DNA from 3 places in the Ensifer sp. ENS03 genome. Region 1 is predicted to be linked to each of the others. Evidence: riboswitches for the same ligand, from Rfam matches in the RefSeq annotation. Region 1 holds a riboswitch; each other region holds the start of a gene.
What was found. A riboswitch is a leader RNA that binds a small molecule or an ion and turns the genes downstream of it on or off. The one in region 1 is predicted to bind thiamine pyrophosphate.
Positions count from the first base shown of each region.

Region 2: it holds a riboswitch for thiamine pyrophosphate, as region 1 does, so the genes downstream of both, thiO (glycine oxidase ThiO) here and thiC (phosphomethylpyrimidine synthase ThiC) in region 1, are expected to answer to the same signal.
Region 3: it holds a riboswitch for thiamine pyrophosphate, as region 1 does, so the genes downstream of both, thiB (thiamine ABC transporter substrate binding subunit) here and thiC (phosphomethylpyrimidine synthase ThiC) in region 1, are expected to answer to the same signal.

Region 1 covers NZ_JACVAV010000003.1:588,948-593,867, reverse strand. Annotated here, with positions in the region: gene IB263_RS15545 (ATP-binding protein) at 1-503, shown strand, start outside; gene IB263_RS15540 (sigma-54 dependent transcriptional regulator) at 507-1,871, shown strand; TPP riboswitch at 1,969-2,097, shown strand; gene thiC (phosphomethylpyrimidine synthase ThiC) at 2,188-4,011, shown strand; gene IB263_RS34475 (hypothetical protein) at 4,482-4,920, shown strand, end outside.
Region 2 covers NZ_JACVAV010000003.1:447,844-452,763, forward strand. Annotated here, with positions in the region: gene IB263_RS14910 (amidohydrolase family protein) at 1-316, shown strand, start outside; gene IB263_RS14915 (thiamine phosphate synthase) at 350-955, opposite strand; gene IB263_RS14920 (thiazole synthase) at 952-1,725, opposite strand; gene thiS (sulfur carrier protein ThiS) at 1,729-1,926, opposite strand; gene thiO (glycine oxidase ThiO) at 1,923-2,894, opposite strand; TPP riboswitch at 3,056-3,176, opposite strand; gene bioB (biotin synthase BioB) at 3,602-4,618, shown strand; gene IB263_RS14940 (8-amino-7-oxononanoate synthase) at 4,615-4,920, shown strand, end outside.
Region 3 covers NZ_JACVAV010000004.1:199,270-204,189, forward strand. Annotated here, with positions in the region: gene thiP (thiamine/thiamine pyrophosphate ABC transporter permease ThiP) at 1-487, opposite strand, end outside; gene thiB (thiamine ABC transporter substrate binding subunit) at 495-1,523, opposite strand; TPP riboswitch at 1,575-1,693, opposite strand; gene IB263_RS17280 (GNAT family N-acetyltransferase) at 1,829-2,314, shown strand; gene IB263_RS17285 (thiamine diphosphokinase) at 2,399-3,049, shown strand; gene IB263_RS17290 (ABC-F family ATP-binding cassette domain-containing protein) at 3,053-4,879, shown strand.

The DNA of each region.
Region 1 (4,920 bases):
GGGTCGGCACCATCACCGACGAACTCAGAAGCTTCGCTCGCAAGGGCCGCTTCGTCGCCGAGCCGACGCCCATGCGCGACGTGATCGAGGGGGCGATGATGTTGCTGCGCAGCCGCTTTGCCGGCCGCATGGATGCGATCGTCATCGACCTGCCGGAAAATGGCCTCAGCGTCCTCGGCAGCCGCATCCGGCTCGAGCAGGTGCTGATCAACCTTTTGCAAAATGCCCTGGAAGCGCTCGGCACGCGCAGCGGCGCCGAGATCCGCGTGCGCTGCGAGGACGGTCCCTCCGGGACGGTTTTGCTCGTCGTTGCCGATAACGGCCCAGGCATTCCCCTGCACATCCACGAGGATCTGTTCACGCCGTTCAACACCTCGAAGGATGAAGGGCTCGGCCTCGGCCTTGCCATCTCCAAGGAGATCGTCGCCGACTATGGCGGCGATATCACCGTCGAAACCAGCGACAGGGGCACCGTCTTCACGGTTCGCCTGAAGAGGGCCTGAGCGATGCAGCCGACCGTCTATCTCGTCGACGACGACAACCATCTGCGCAAGGCGATGACGCAGACGCTGGAACTCGCCGGCCTCGCCGTTACCCCTTTTGCCAGCGCTGCCGAAGCGTTGAAGACGCTGGATGCGAATTTCGACGGCGTCGTCGTCAGCGATATCCGCATGCCGGGCATCGACGGCCTCGCCTTCTTCCGCCGCATCGAAGCTTTCGACGCGGATCTGCCGGTGATCCTGGTGACCGGCCATGGCGATATCCCGATGGCAGTGCAGGCGCTGCAGGATGGCGTCTACGACTTCATCCCCAAACCCTTTGCCGCCGACCGGCTGGTGCAGAGCGTGCATCGCGCGCTGGAAAAACGCCGGCTCGTGATGGAAAACCGCGCGCTGAAACGGGCCGCCGAGACGGCCGGCGACAACCTGCCGCTGATCGGCCAGACGCCGGTCATGGAACGTTTGCGCCAGACGATCCGGCACATTGCCGATACCGATGTCGACGTGCTCGTCGCCGGCGAGACGGGCAGCGGCAAGGAGGTGGTGGCGACGCTGCTCCACAATTGGAGCCGACGCCGCAACGGCAACTTCGTGGCGCTGAATTGCGGGGCGCTGCCCGAAACGGTGATCGAAAGCGAACTCTTCGGCCACGAACAGGGCGCCTTCACCGGCGCCTTGAAGAAGCGCATCGGCCGGATCGAGCATGCGAGCGGCGGCACGCTGTTCCTCGACGAGATCGAGGCGATGCCACCGGCGACTCAGGTGAAGATGCTGCGCGTTCTGGAAGCGCGCGAAATCACGCCGCTTGGCACCAACCAGGTTCGTCCGGTCGATATCCGCGTCATCGCGGCTGCCAAAATCGATCTTGGCGACCCGGCGCAGCGCGGCGATTTCCGGGAAGACCTCTACTTTAGATTGAATGTCGTAACGCTGTCGATCCCGCCGCTGCGCGAACGCCGAGACGATATCCCGCTGCTCTTCTCGCACTTCCTGACCCGGGCGGCCGAGCGCTTCAAGCGCGACGCGCCTGTGGTCACATCGGCCGTGCAGAGACATCTGATGACGCATGCCTGGCCGGGCAATGTGCGCGAGCTCTCGCACTTTGCAGAACGCGTGGCGCTTGGTGTCGAAGGTCCGCTGGGACAGCCGATTGCGCCCGCCGAACAGTCTGGATTTGCGCTCCCGGAACGGCTCGAACGCTACGAGGCGGAGATCCTGAAAGAGGTGTTGCGGGCTCAGCGCGGCGACGTCAAGGCGACGATCGAGGCGCTCGGCATTCCGCGCAAGACCTTCTACGATAAGCTCCAGCGCCACGGCATCAACCGTGCCGATTACGCCGAGCGGGCCGCACCGGAAAAGGCCGGCCGCTAGCGTCAAATCCGAATCCGCAAACACATGCAATAGGTGCATCTTTGTCGGCAGGCGAATTCACGCTTGACGACCCGGGCCGATCGATGGCTATGATCTAGGCATTCACCAGGGGGGTCCCGCAAGGGGCTGAGATTCTGCTGGATGGCCGGATTGCCGGCTGTGGCGCAGTGACCCGTTGAACCTGATCCAGTTCATACTGGCGTAGGGACGGTGCAGATATCGAAGCCAGGATTCCGTGCGTCCAGCATCTGGCGGAGCGTCTTTCATCCTTCCGGCATCAGAACTGGGTCTCCAATTGCAAACTTGGAGCCTTGTCATGAATATTGCCACCAAACCCGCAGCCCTCACGGTCACGCAAGGACCGCTTCCCGCCTCCCGCAAGATCCACAAGCCGGGCGTGCTTCATCCGGATATCCGCGTGCCGATGCGCGAGATTGCGCTCCACCCGACGTCGGGCGAGCAACCGGTTACGGTCTATGATTCCTCCGGCGCCTACACCGCCGACGACGCCGAGATCCGCATCGAGGACGGCCTGCCGCGGCTGCGCCGCAACTGGATCGTCGACCGCGGCGATGTCGAAACCTATGAGGGACGCGTGGTCCGCCCCGAGGACAACGGCTTTGTGAGCGGCGACAGGCTGACACCGACCTTCCCGTTCCAGCATGCGCCGCTGAAGGCCACGGGCGGCCGCGCGGTGACCCAGCTTGCCTATGCCCGCGCCGGCATCATCACGCCGGAAATGGAGTTCGTGGCGATCCGCGAAAATCTCGGCCGCGACGCGGCGCGTGCGAAGGTCCGGGACGGCGAAAGCTTCGGCGCCCACATCCCCGATCACGTGACACCCGAATTCGTGCGCCAGGAAATCGCCAGCGGCCGGGCGATCCTGCCTGCCAACATCAACCACCCGGAATCCGAGCCGATGATCATCGGCCGGAACTTTCTGGTGAAGATCAACGCCAATATCGGCAACTCCGCCGTCACCTCGTCGATGGCGGAAGAGGTCGAAAAGATGGTCTGGGCGACGCGCTGGGGCGCCGACACCGTCATGGACCTTTCGACCGGCCGCAACATCCACAACATCCGCGAATGGATCATCCGCAACTCACCGGTTCCGATCGGCACCGTGCCGCTTTACCAGGCGCTGGAAAAGGTCAACGGCATTGCCGAGGACCTCACCTGGGAAGTCTATCGCGACACGCTGATCGAGCAGGCTGAACAGGGCGTCGACTATTTCACCATCCATGCCGGCGTCCGGCTGCACTACATCCCGCTCACCGTCGATCGCGTCACCGGCATCGTTTCGCGCGGCGGCTCGATCATGGCCAAGTGGTGTCTGCATCACCATCGCGAGAGCTTCCTTTACGAGCATTTCGAGGAAATCTGCGACATCTGCCGCGCCTATGACGTCTCCTTCTCGCTCGGCGACGGCCTGCGCCCCGGCTCGATCGCCGATGCCAACGACGCGGCACAATTCGCCGAACTCGAAACGCTCGGCGAGCTCACCAAGATCGCCTGGGCCAAGGATTGTCAGGTGATGATCGAAGGCCCCGGCCACGTGCCGATGCACAAGATCAAGGAGAACATGGACAAGCAACTCGCCGTCTGCGGCGAGGCGCCGTTCTACACACTCGGACCGCTGACGACGGACATTGCGCCCGGCTACGACCACATCACGTCGGGCATCGGCGCGGCGATGATCGGCTGGTTCGGCACCGCCATGCTCTGCTACGTCACGCCGAAGGAGCATCTCGGTCTTCCCGATCGCAACGACGTCAAGGTCGGCGTCATCACCTACAAGATCGCCGCCCATGCCGCCGATCTCGCCAAGGGCCATCCGGCCGCCCAGGTGCGCGACGACGCGCTATCGCGCGCGCGCTTCGAATTCCGCTGGGAGGACCAGTTCAACCTCTCGCTCGACCCGGAGACGGCCCGTAACTTCCACGACGAGACACTGCCGAAGGAAGCGCACAAGGTCGCGCATTTCTGCTCCATGTGCGGCCCGAAATTCTGCTCGATGCGGATCTCGCACGACATCCGCGCAGAAGCGCAGAAGGAAGGCCTGGAGGCAATGGCCGCGAAATACCGCGAGGGCGGCGACCTCTATATGCCGGTGGAAGGGGCGGCTGGCGCGGCCGAGTAGACGACAGAGACTCGTTGAAGGGGCCAGTCACGGCCCCTTCAGTTCACTCAGGGCTCCGCCTCCCGCCTCGGAAGCGGAAGCGGCGATCGCCAAGGCTCTCCTCCTCCGTCATGCTTGGGCTTGAGCCGAGCATGACGGAGGGTGGGAGGCGCGCCAACGACCCCGTTCAATCAACAAACATGCAACGTCCTCTGTCCCTCTCGCGACGCCTCAGCGATGAGGGCGATCATCTGTATGTCGTGGCCGCCGCCAGAGGCCCGCACCTTGCGCTCCGTGTCGCCCGTCCCCCCAATTGCTTGTCCCCACATCGATTGAACGATATGCAAGGCGCACGCAAAAGTCGCTGTCGGCGAAATTCATTCGCGGCGGGCAGCCGAACTGTACCCGCGCAAAAGTCCTGCAGGACGACGCAAGAACGCCGTTTGCACAAGGAGAATGACTTGAGGACATGCCTGTTGAGACTGACGGCCTTGTCCATAGGAGCCCTTGCAGCATTCGGCGGAGATCTGCCGCGCCTCAACGGTGACCGGGGCTTTGCCGGGGGCCTTTCCTGGATTTCCGCTGCCCATGCGGACGACGCCGATGCCGGCGGCACGAATGGTGAAGGTGCCGCGGGCGGCAGCGACCAAGGTAGCGAAAACGTCGGGAGCGGCGGAAGCAACGGCACAGAGGGTGGCGGCGATTGGGGCTCCGGCGATGGTAGCGGCGTGGGCGGCGAGCCCGGCGGGACCGGGGCTGGCGGTGGAGGCGGCGTCATCGACGGAAGCGGCCTGAGCGGCGGAGACAGCGAGCGCCACTCATCCTCTTCGCGCGACGGGCGGGATTACGGACCAACCGGCAGCGTATGGTACGGCGGCAGCAGTTTCCTCAATCTTTTTCGCCGGACACCGGAAGAGCCTCCCGAGGGGA
Region 2 (4,920 bases), 140 kb from region 1:
CGGGCTGCATGAAAAAATCCGCGCGCTGCTCGACAAATGGCTGCGGGACTACGATCCCGATGCGCGCCATCTGATGTTCGGCACCGACTGGTCGATGATGGCGCTGGAGAAGGACTACAACGCCTACGTCCCGCGGATCGCCCAGCAACTGAAGGAGGCCAATGTCAGCGAGGAGGACCAGCAGAACATCTTCTGGAAGAACGCCTCCCGTTACCTCGGCCTCGACCGGCCGGGGCCGACCCGCCAGCGGCTCGCCACCTATTGTCGCAAGCGTGGCCTGGACGCCTCCTGGCTCTCGCAGCTGGAGATCGCCTGACCGCGAAACTGCTACCCGCGGTCCGGCACGTGCCTATCGCCACGGCGCGGTTCTGGCGATCCATTCGCGCGTCCGGCCTTCCGGGTCGGCGTTGCGGGTGATGTCGGTAACGACGGCGGCGATGTCGGCGCCGTGCTCGAAGACGCCGGCGATCCGCTCGACGTTGAGGCCGCCGATGGCGACCAGCGGCAGCAACCCGACACGGTTCCGCCAGGCGGCAAGGCGCGGCAGTCCCTGCGGCGCCCACTTCATAGCCTTGAGAATGGTCGGGTAAACCGGTCCGAGCGCGACATAGTCGGGCTTGGCAGCAAGTGCTGTCTCCAGTTCCGTCTCGTCATGGGTGCTGAGTCCGAGCTTCAGGCCGGCGGCGCGGATTGCAGTAAGGTCGGCCTCCGCCAGGTCCTCCTGGCCGAGATGGACGAAGTCGCAGCCTTCCGCGATCGCCAGTTGCCAGTAGTCGTTGACGATGAGCTGGCAGCCCTGCTCGTCGCAAACGGCCTTGGCCGCGCGGATCTCGCGGCGGATCTCCGCTTCCGTACGATCCTTGACGCGTAGCTGCACCAGCTTGACGCCGAGCGGCACCAGCCGCTCGATCCAATCCGCGCTGTCGACGATGAGATAGAAGGGGTCAAGTTTCACGCAAACACCGCCTTTCCGATGACGGGGGTGGAAGGGACGGCAAAATCGCGCGGTTCGAGCATGCCCGCCTCGAAGGCCTGCCGGCCGGCATCGATCGCGCCCGCGAACGCAGCGGCCATCAGCGCGGGCTTGGCGGCGCCGGCTACAGCGGTGTTGAGCAGGACGGCATCGAAGCCGAACTCCATCACCCTCGTTGCGTGCGAGGGCCGGCCGATGCCGGCATCGACGATCAGCGGCACATCGGGAAAGTTGGCCCGCATTGCCCTGAGCGCCTGGATGTTTTGCGGCCCCATGGCGCTGCCGATCGGCGCGCACCAGGGCATCAGCACCTTGCAGCCGGCTTCCACGAGCCGTTCGGCAACCACGAGATCATCCGTGGTGTAGGGAAAGACTTCGAACCCTTCGGCCGAGAGGATGCGCGCCGCCTCGACCAGCCCGAAGACATCGGGCTGCAGCGTATCGTGGTGGCCGATCACTTCGAGTTTCAGCCAGTTGGTGCCGAAGACCTCGCGCGCCATCTTGGCCGTCAGCACCGCCTCTGACACCGAGTGGCAGCCGGCGGTGTTCGGCAGCACGTGCACGCCGAGCGCCCGGATCAGTTCGAAGAAGGCGCCGCCCTGGCGGCCTCCGGCGGTTTCGCGCCGGAGCGAGACCGTGACGACCTCAGTGCCTGACGATCGCACCGCATCTTCCAGAACGGCGGGGGAGGGGTAGCGGGCGGTGCCGAGCAGCAACCGTGAGCGCAGGTCCTGTCCATAAAGCGTCAGCATGTCTCAGCCTCCTTTCATCGGCGAGAGAATTTCGATTCGGTCCCTGTCGCTGAGCGCATGACCCGAACGGTCGGCCCGGTGCACCAGTTCGCCGTTGACGGCGGTGGCGAGCCAGTCGCCTTCGAAATCAAGGGCGGCCAGAAGCTCGGCGAGGGTGGTGACGGCGAGGTCGTGATCCTCGCCATTGACGGTCAGTCTCATGCGGCATCTCCCTTCAGGTCCTGCGCAAGCGCGAGGTCGGCTGCTTCCGCCGCCAGGGCCGGTGAAAGCAGGAAGCCATGGCGGTAAAGTCCGTTGATCGTGATGGTCTGCCCGGTGCGCAGGGCGCGCGGCAGGTTGTTGGCGAAGGCGGGGCGGACGCCGGCGCCGGTTTCGAAGAGGCGCGCTTCGCCGAAGGCCGGATGCAGCGCATAGGCGGCGTTCAGCAGTTCCATGAGGGAGCGGGCGGTGATCGGTCCGCCGTCATCCGTCTCGATCATCGTCGCCCCGCACATGAAGAGGCCGCCGCCGCGCGGCACGATGTAGAGCGGGATGCGGGGATGAATGAGCCTGACCGGCCGCGACAGCTCCACGTCGCTTGTCTGCAGGTAGAGCATTTCACCGCGCACGCCCCGCAGGCCCGGCGTTTCGCCGACGCGTGCCGCGCCGGCGCAGTCGGCGACGAGATCGTGGTGGCCATCGTCGCTCGTCTCATCGAGGAATGTGACGCCGTGATCGACAAGCTTCTGCCGCAACCGGCTCAGCGCCCGGCGCGGGTCGAGATGCGCCTCACCGGGAAAAAACAGCGCCTCGCGGAAACGTCCGGCAAGCGCCGGTTCCAGCCGTTCGATCGCGGCGGCGTCGAGCCATTCGAAGCCGGAGGTGCGTGAGGCAAAGCGCTTGAGTTCGCCCGCATCCCGTGGCGGGGCGACGACAAGCGTGCCGTTTCGGGAAACCTCGCCTGGCAGGGCGTCGTCCCACCAGTCGATGGCGCCGATGCCCTTCGTCAGCACCACCTCTTCGGCGCTTTCGCGTTCGCACCAGGGTGCCAGCATGCCGCCGGCAAACCAGGAGGCCGCGCCGGCAAAGCCTGGCTTTTGCTCGACAACCGTCACCGCGACACCGCGGGCGCTAAGTTCATGCGCCAGACAGAGCCCTGCGACGCCGGCACCTTTGACGAGGATCCGCATGGCTCAGTGTTCCCGCGAGGCGTGGGCGGGCCGTCGTGAGGGAAGCGGGATGGTGTTGGCGGTGTGCATGCCGAGGCTCCGATTGTGGAGACCCAGTTCACGAGCGAAGGAAGGGGAAGGACGCCTTGCCGTTGAATGGTCGCGTGAACGCGACGTTTGCGGCAGCGATGTCTGCACCGTCCCTACGCCAGTATGAACTGGATCAGGTTCAACGGGTCACTGCGCCGCGCAAACCGCATAGCAGAATCTCAGCCCCTTGGCGGGACACCCCTGGTGAATGCTCCAAGCTGACCGTTCGGGGCGGTTTTTGTCAAGAGCCAGCATTCGTGTGCTATGTGATCTCATCTGCCGAAAAAATTATCTATAATTTTTCGACAAGAAAGCGGAAGCGTTGGCGGCGTGATGAAAGGAGGTAGGGCAACCGGGTGGAGCGGGTCGAAAAACACCGGAGAAGCCCAGCCGCGTCCTTGTTTCTCGGGTGCGGTACGCCCGATTTCGGAAATGGGAGCTGCGACCGATTGATTGGTGATTGTTGCCCCGTCTCGGCGGTTTCCAGATTCACTCACGGTCAAAAATACAACCATAAGGGTATGTTCTAACAGAAACTCTCCATCTGGGTGCTTGCGAACTTTGTTGGTCGATAAAATTATAGATAATATCAGATTCTATCTATTTCGCGTTTGCAATGACCTGGAGGACGAGCCGAAATGCTGGACGGAACCCTATCAACTGGCGCTAATTTTACCCCGGGTGACGCGGGCGAATCCCGCTGGACCCAAGCGGAAGCCGAAAAAATCTATAATTTGCCGTTCAACGATTTGCTCTACCGCGCACACACGGTCCATCGTGCGCAGTTCGATCCCAACGCCATCCAGATGAGCCGGCTGCTCTCGATCAAGACCGGAGGCTGCGCCGAGGATTGCGGCTATTGCAGCCAGTCCGCCCACTATCCGACCGGGCTCAAGGCATCGAAGCTGATGGAGGTCGAGCGTGTGCTTGCCGAGGCGCGACAGGCGCGCGACGGCGGTGCGACGCGCTATTGCATGGGGGCCGCCTGGCGCAGCCCGAAGGACCGCGACATGGACGCGATCGTCGCCATGATCGGCGGTGTGCGGGCTCTTGGCATGGAAACCTGCATGACGCTCGGGATGCTGACGCCGGACCAGTCCGCACGGCTCGCCGAGGCCGGGCTCGACTACTACAACCACAATGTCGATACCTCCGAACGCTTCTACGGCGAGATCATCACCACCCGCAGCTTTGCCGACCGGCTGGAGACGCTCGCGAATGTCCGCGACGCCGGCATCAAGGTCTGCGCCGGTGGCATTCTCGGCATGGGCGAAACCGCCGACGACCGGATCTCCATGCTGGTGACGCTCGCCAATCTGCCGGTGCCGCCCGAAAGCGTGCCGATCAACATGCTGATCCCGATCCCGGGCTCGAAGCTGGCCGATGCAGCGCCCGTCGATCCGATCGATTTCGTCCGCACCATCGCGCTTGCCCGCATCCTGATGCCGCTATCGCATGTCCGGCTTTCGGCCGGCCGGACCGACATGAGCGACGAGACGCAGGCGCTCTGTTTCTTCGCCGGCGCCAATTCGATCTTTGTCGGCGAAACCCTGCTGACCGCCGACAATCCCGGCGAGGACCATGATGCGGCGCTCTTCCGACGCCTGGGGTTGAAGCCGATGGCTCCGGCGGCAAGGCAGGATGCGGCCGAATGACCCTGGGTCTGTTTGCGCGCTATGAGAAGACGCTGGAGGGCCTTGATCGCAAGGGCCGCCGGCGCGCACTTGCCCCCGCTGGCGGCCTGGACTTCACCTCGAACGACTACCTGGCGCTCGCCGCTTCGACGCGGCTGAAGGCGGCGATAACGAGTGCCATCGCGCGCGGCGTGCCGGTCGGCTCCGGCGGCTCACGGCTGTTGCGCGGCAATCACGAAGAACACGAGGCGCTTGAGGCGGAAGCGGCCACCTTCTTCGGCGCGGAACGAATGCTCTTCTTCGGCAGCGGCTATGCCGCCAAT
Region 3 (4,920 bases), on a different contig from region 1:
TGCGCTCGAGCCCGGCCAGGAACAGGCGCGCTGCAAGCGGCATGTTGAAGAAGACGTGGGCAAGCAGGATGCCGAACAGGCCGTAAATGCTGACGGGCTGCGCGAGGCCGAGCCAGCGCAGGCCGGAATTGAGGAAACCCTGCCGCCCCCAGATCTCGATCAGCCCGAGTGCGCCAACCAGAACCGGCAGTCCGAGTGGCAGCGCCATCAAGCGCAGCAGCCAGATGCGGCCGGGGAACTGCGGTCGTCGCGCTAGCGCCCGGGCGACGGGGATGGCAAAGAGCACGGACAGCAACGTCGAGAGGGTCGCCTGCAGCAGCGTGAAGCGGGTGACGCGCCAGATGTAGGCGTCGAACAGCGCATCGTCGCTCGCGCCGCCCGTCTGGCTCAGCAAGGCGACGATCGCAAGACCGACGAAAAGTACGAAGACGCCGAGGCAGGCTGCCCCGGCGACCACTGTCATACGATTTTCGCGCAGTGCGAACAATCCGGCCTCAGTTCTTGCTCATGGCGGCAAGCCATTCGTCGATCCAGGCCTTGCGGTTCTTGGCGACTTCCTCCGAGGGCAGGAGGAAGGTGTTTTCCGGCTTGACCAGCTTGTTGAAGGCGTCCGGCAGCGGCTCCTTGGTCGCTGCGACCGGCATCATCCAGTTCGTCGTCGGGATGATCGACTGGAAGTCCGGACCGGTCATGAAGGCGAGGAACTGCTTTGCCAGTTCCGGCTGCTTGGCGTTCTTGGTCATGCCGGCGACTTCGATCTGGATGTAGTGCCCTTCGGAGAAGGCAGCGGCCTGGTAGCGCTCGGTGTTTTCCGCGACCATGTGGTAGGCCGGCGACGTGGTGTAGGACAGCACCATCGGCGCCTCGCCCTTGGTGAAGAGGCCATAGGCTTCCGACCAGCCGGGGGTGACGGTCAGAACGCGGTCCTTCAGCTTCGTCCAGGCGGCACCCGCCTCATCGCCATAGACGGCCTTGACCCAGAGCAGGAGGCCGAGGCCCGGCGTCGACGTACGCGGATCCTCGATGACGATCTTCTGCGACGGATCGCCTTCTACCAGCTCCTTCAGGCTCTTCGGCGGCGTCTTCAGCGTCTCGGTGTCGTAGACGACGGCGAAGTGGCCGTAGTCATAGGGCAGGAACGTGTCATCGGAGAAGTTGCCGGGAACGGTGACGCCGGTTGCCTCGACGCCGTGCGGCGCGAAGAAGCCCGTTGCCTTGGCTTCCGCAACGAGGTTGGTGTCGAGACCAAGCACGATGTCGGCCTTGGAGGCCTCGCCTTCGAGCTTCAGACGGGTGAGCAACTCGACGCCGTCGGCCACGCCGACATAGTTGACCTTGCATTCGCAGGTCTTCTCGAAGGCTTCTGCGACCTTGGCGCCCGGGCCCCATTCGGTGATGAAGCTCTCATAGGTGTACACCGTCAGCGTCTTGTCGGCGGCGGTCGCGGCGCCGGAGAAAACAAGGCTCGCGGCCGTCGCAAGGGCTAGCCGGCTAAAGAATTTAAGTTGCGATGAATTGGACATGGCGAGGACCTCTCTCCCAAAGTTCGTTGTTGCATGGGAAAAGGGCGTATCGATCCGATCGCGTCTAATCCCTCCGCCGGTATGAGCCGGATCAGGTTCCGCGGGTTGGCGTTTTGACGCCTCTCAGCCTCCGGCCGCAATGCGGTCGGGAGGCACCCCGTTAGAGCGGCAAGAGATTTACCGCTGCCTCGGTCCCATGGCAAGCGATGTTTACGGCGAAGCAAGGGGACGCCTGGCCGGCACAATGGCTCGTGTTTGCGTATGCCGCCAACTGCGCTACACAACGGCAGCGAGGAGGAAATGTCATGCCCGATATGCTTGTTCGACTTTATGCCCTGCCGGCTGAACCTCAGTCGAAGCTTGGCCTTGGCATCAGCATTCGCCGCGCCATGGCGCCGGAGCGCCGCCTGGTTGTTTCCTGGATCGAAAGGACTTTCGGTGCCGGATGGGCGGGCGAGGCGGAAGCCGCCTTTTCCTCCACCCCTACGCGCATGCACGTCGCTGTCCATGACGGAAAGATCGTCGGCTTTTCCTGCCACGACGTAACGGCACTCGGCTTCTTCGGTCCGACCGGCGTCGACGAAAGCATGCGCGGGCAGGGGATCGGTGAGGCGCTGCTGCTTGCAAGCCTCACGGCGATGCGCGAGGCCGGCTATGGCTACGCGATTATCGGCGGCGTCGGGCCGGCGAAGTTCTACGAGCGAGTGGCCGGCGCCGTCGAAATTCCGGATTCGACCCCCGGCATTTATGCCGGCATGCTTTTCCCCGATCCGGTGCCCGAGGGGCATTGATGGTCTGACCAAAATATCGAGAACCGCTCGTTCGACGGTTTTCTTCGTTTTCCTTCGGCGGTCCTTTGCGCTATGGGCTTTGCCATGGCTCGATCGACCTTCACCATTCTGCTTGGCGGCGCCCTTTCGCTGACCGACCGGCTGGCTCACCAGCTGACCGCAAGTCGCTTCATTGCGGCTGACGGCGGCATGCGCCATGCCCGATTGCTCGGCATCGTGCCGGATGTCTGGGTCGGTGATTTCGACTCGACCGAGGAAGCCCTTCTTGCGGACTACGCCTCCGTCCCGCGCGAGCCCTATCCGGCGGCAAAGGCCGCGACGGACGGGGAGATCGCGGTCGAGGCGGCGTTGTCGCGTGGAGCCGATCGCCTGATTTTCGCCGGCGCCCTCGGCGGTACCCGCAGCGATCACGCCTTCATGCACCTGCTGCATGCCGTCGCCCTTGCCGAGCGTGGCCTTTCCGTGTTGATGACCTCGGGCGAGGAAGAGGCCTATCCGCTGCTGGCCGGCTCGCTCGACCTCGACCTACCCAAGGGCTGCCTCTTCTCGGTGCTCGGGTTGACCGAGCTTACCGGTCTTTCGATCGTCAATGCGCGCTATCCGCTCGACGATTTCACCTTGCCGTTCGGCTCGTCCCGAACCGTTTCCAACGTTGCGGAGGGTCCCCTTCGCTTCACTCTCCAGAGCGGTCGCGCCATTGTGCTCGCCCGCCCCTATGATCTTTCCGGAGCCTGAGCCTTGGCGCCTCCCATTCTGAAACTCGACGACATCTTCCTCACCTTCGGCGGCGCGCCGCTGCTAGCCGGCGCCAATTTTCAAGTCGAACCGGGTGACCGCATCTGTCTGGTCGGCCGCAACGGCTCGGGCAAGTCGACGCTGATGAAGATTGCCGCGGGTCTGGCCGAGGCGCAGTCGGGCGAAATCTTCCGCCATCCCTCCGCGACCATCCGCTATCTGCACCAGGCGCCGGATTTCGACGGCTACGACACGGTGCAGGCCTATGCCGAGGCAGGACTCGGCCCGAGTGACGATCCCTATCGCGTCGCCTATCTGCTGCAGCACCTGGGGTTGACCGGCGAGGAAGACCCGAAGCGCCTTTCGGGCGGCGAAGCGCGTCGCGCGGCGCTTGCCCGTGTCATGGCGCCGGAGCCGGATATCCTGCTGCTCGACGAGCCGACCAACCATCTCGACCTGCCGACGATCGAATGGCTGGAAGACGAACTGATCCGCAGCCGTTCGGCGCTCGTTCTGATCTCGCACGACCGGCGCTTCCTGGAAAAGGTCTCGACCGCGACCGTCTGGCTCGACCGTGGCCAGTCGCGGCGGCTCGACCGCGGCTTTGCCCATTTCGAGGCCTGGCGCGACGAGGTGCTGGAGGCCGAGGAGCTGGAGCAGCACAAGCTCGGCAAAGCGATCGAGCGCGAGGAACATTGGCTGCGCTACGGCGTGACCGCACGACGTAAGCGCAACATGCGCCGCCTCGGTGAGCTGCAGACCATGCGGGCGACCTATCGCGGCCACAAGGGGCCGCAGGGAACGGTACAGGCGACGGCCGCCGACGCCAAGGAATCGGGCAAGCTGGTGATCGAGGCGGAGAAGGTCACCAAGGCCTATGGCGAGCGTACCATCGTCGCGCCGTTCTCGATCCGCGTGCACCGCGGCGACCGCATCGGTCTGGTCGGCCCGAACGGCGCCGGCAAGACGACGCTTCTGAAGATCCTGACCGGGCAGATCGAACCGGATACGGGTACGGTCAAGCTCGGCACCAATCTCGAAATCGCGACGCTTGACCAGAAGCGCGAAGACCTCAATCTCGACGAAACGCTGGCGCACTACCTGACCGACGGGCGCGGCGACAACCTGCTGGTCAATGGCGAGCAGCGCCACGTCACCGGCTACATGAAGGACTTCCTGTTCCAGCCGGAGCAGGCGCGCACCCCGATCCGCGAGCTTTCGGGCGGCGAGCGCGCAAGGCTGATGCTGGCGCGCATCCTCGCGCGCGCAACCAACCTTCTGATCCTCGACGAGCCGACCAACGACCTCGACATCGAGACGCTCGACCTCCTGCAGGAGATCGTCGCCGGTTTTGCCGGAACTGTCATCCTCGTCAGCCACGATCGCGACTTCCTCGACCGCACCGTCACCTCGACGATCGCGCCGGCCAATCCGGAGGCGCCGGATGGACGCTGGATCGAGTATGCCGGCGGTTATTCCGACATGATGGCGCAGCGCAAGGGCGCGATCGAGGAGAAGCGCAAGGCCGAGAAGGCGGAAAAGGCCAAGGCCGATGCAGCGGCCCCTGTCGCCGAAGCGCCGAAGGCTGCCAAGGGTAAGCTTTCCTACAAGCAGAAATTCGCGCTCGAAAACCTGCCGAAAGAGATTGCCAAGGCGGAAGCCGAGGCTGCCAAGCGCGAAGAAAAGATGGCGGACCCCAATCTTTTCACAAAAGATCCAAATGCTTTTGCGAAGCTGGCGCAGGAGCTGGAAAAGCTGCGTGCCGACCTCGCTCGCATGGAAGAGGAATGGCTGGAGCTCGAAATGCTGCGCGAGGAGCTTGAGGGCTGAGACACAACAAAGACGGTCCCGCGCGGGATTGCGAAGGTAAT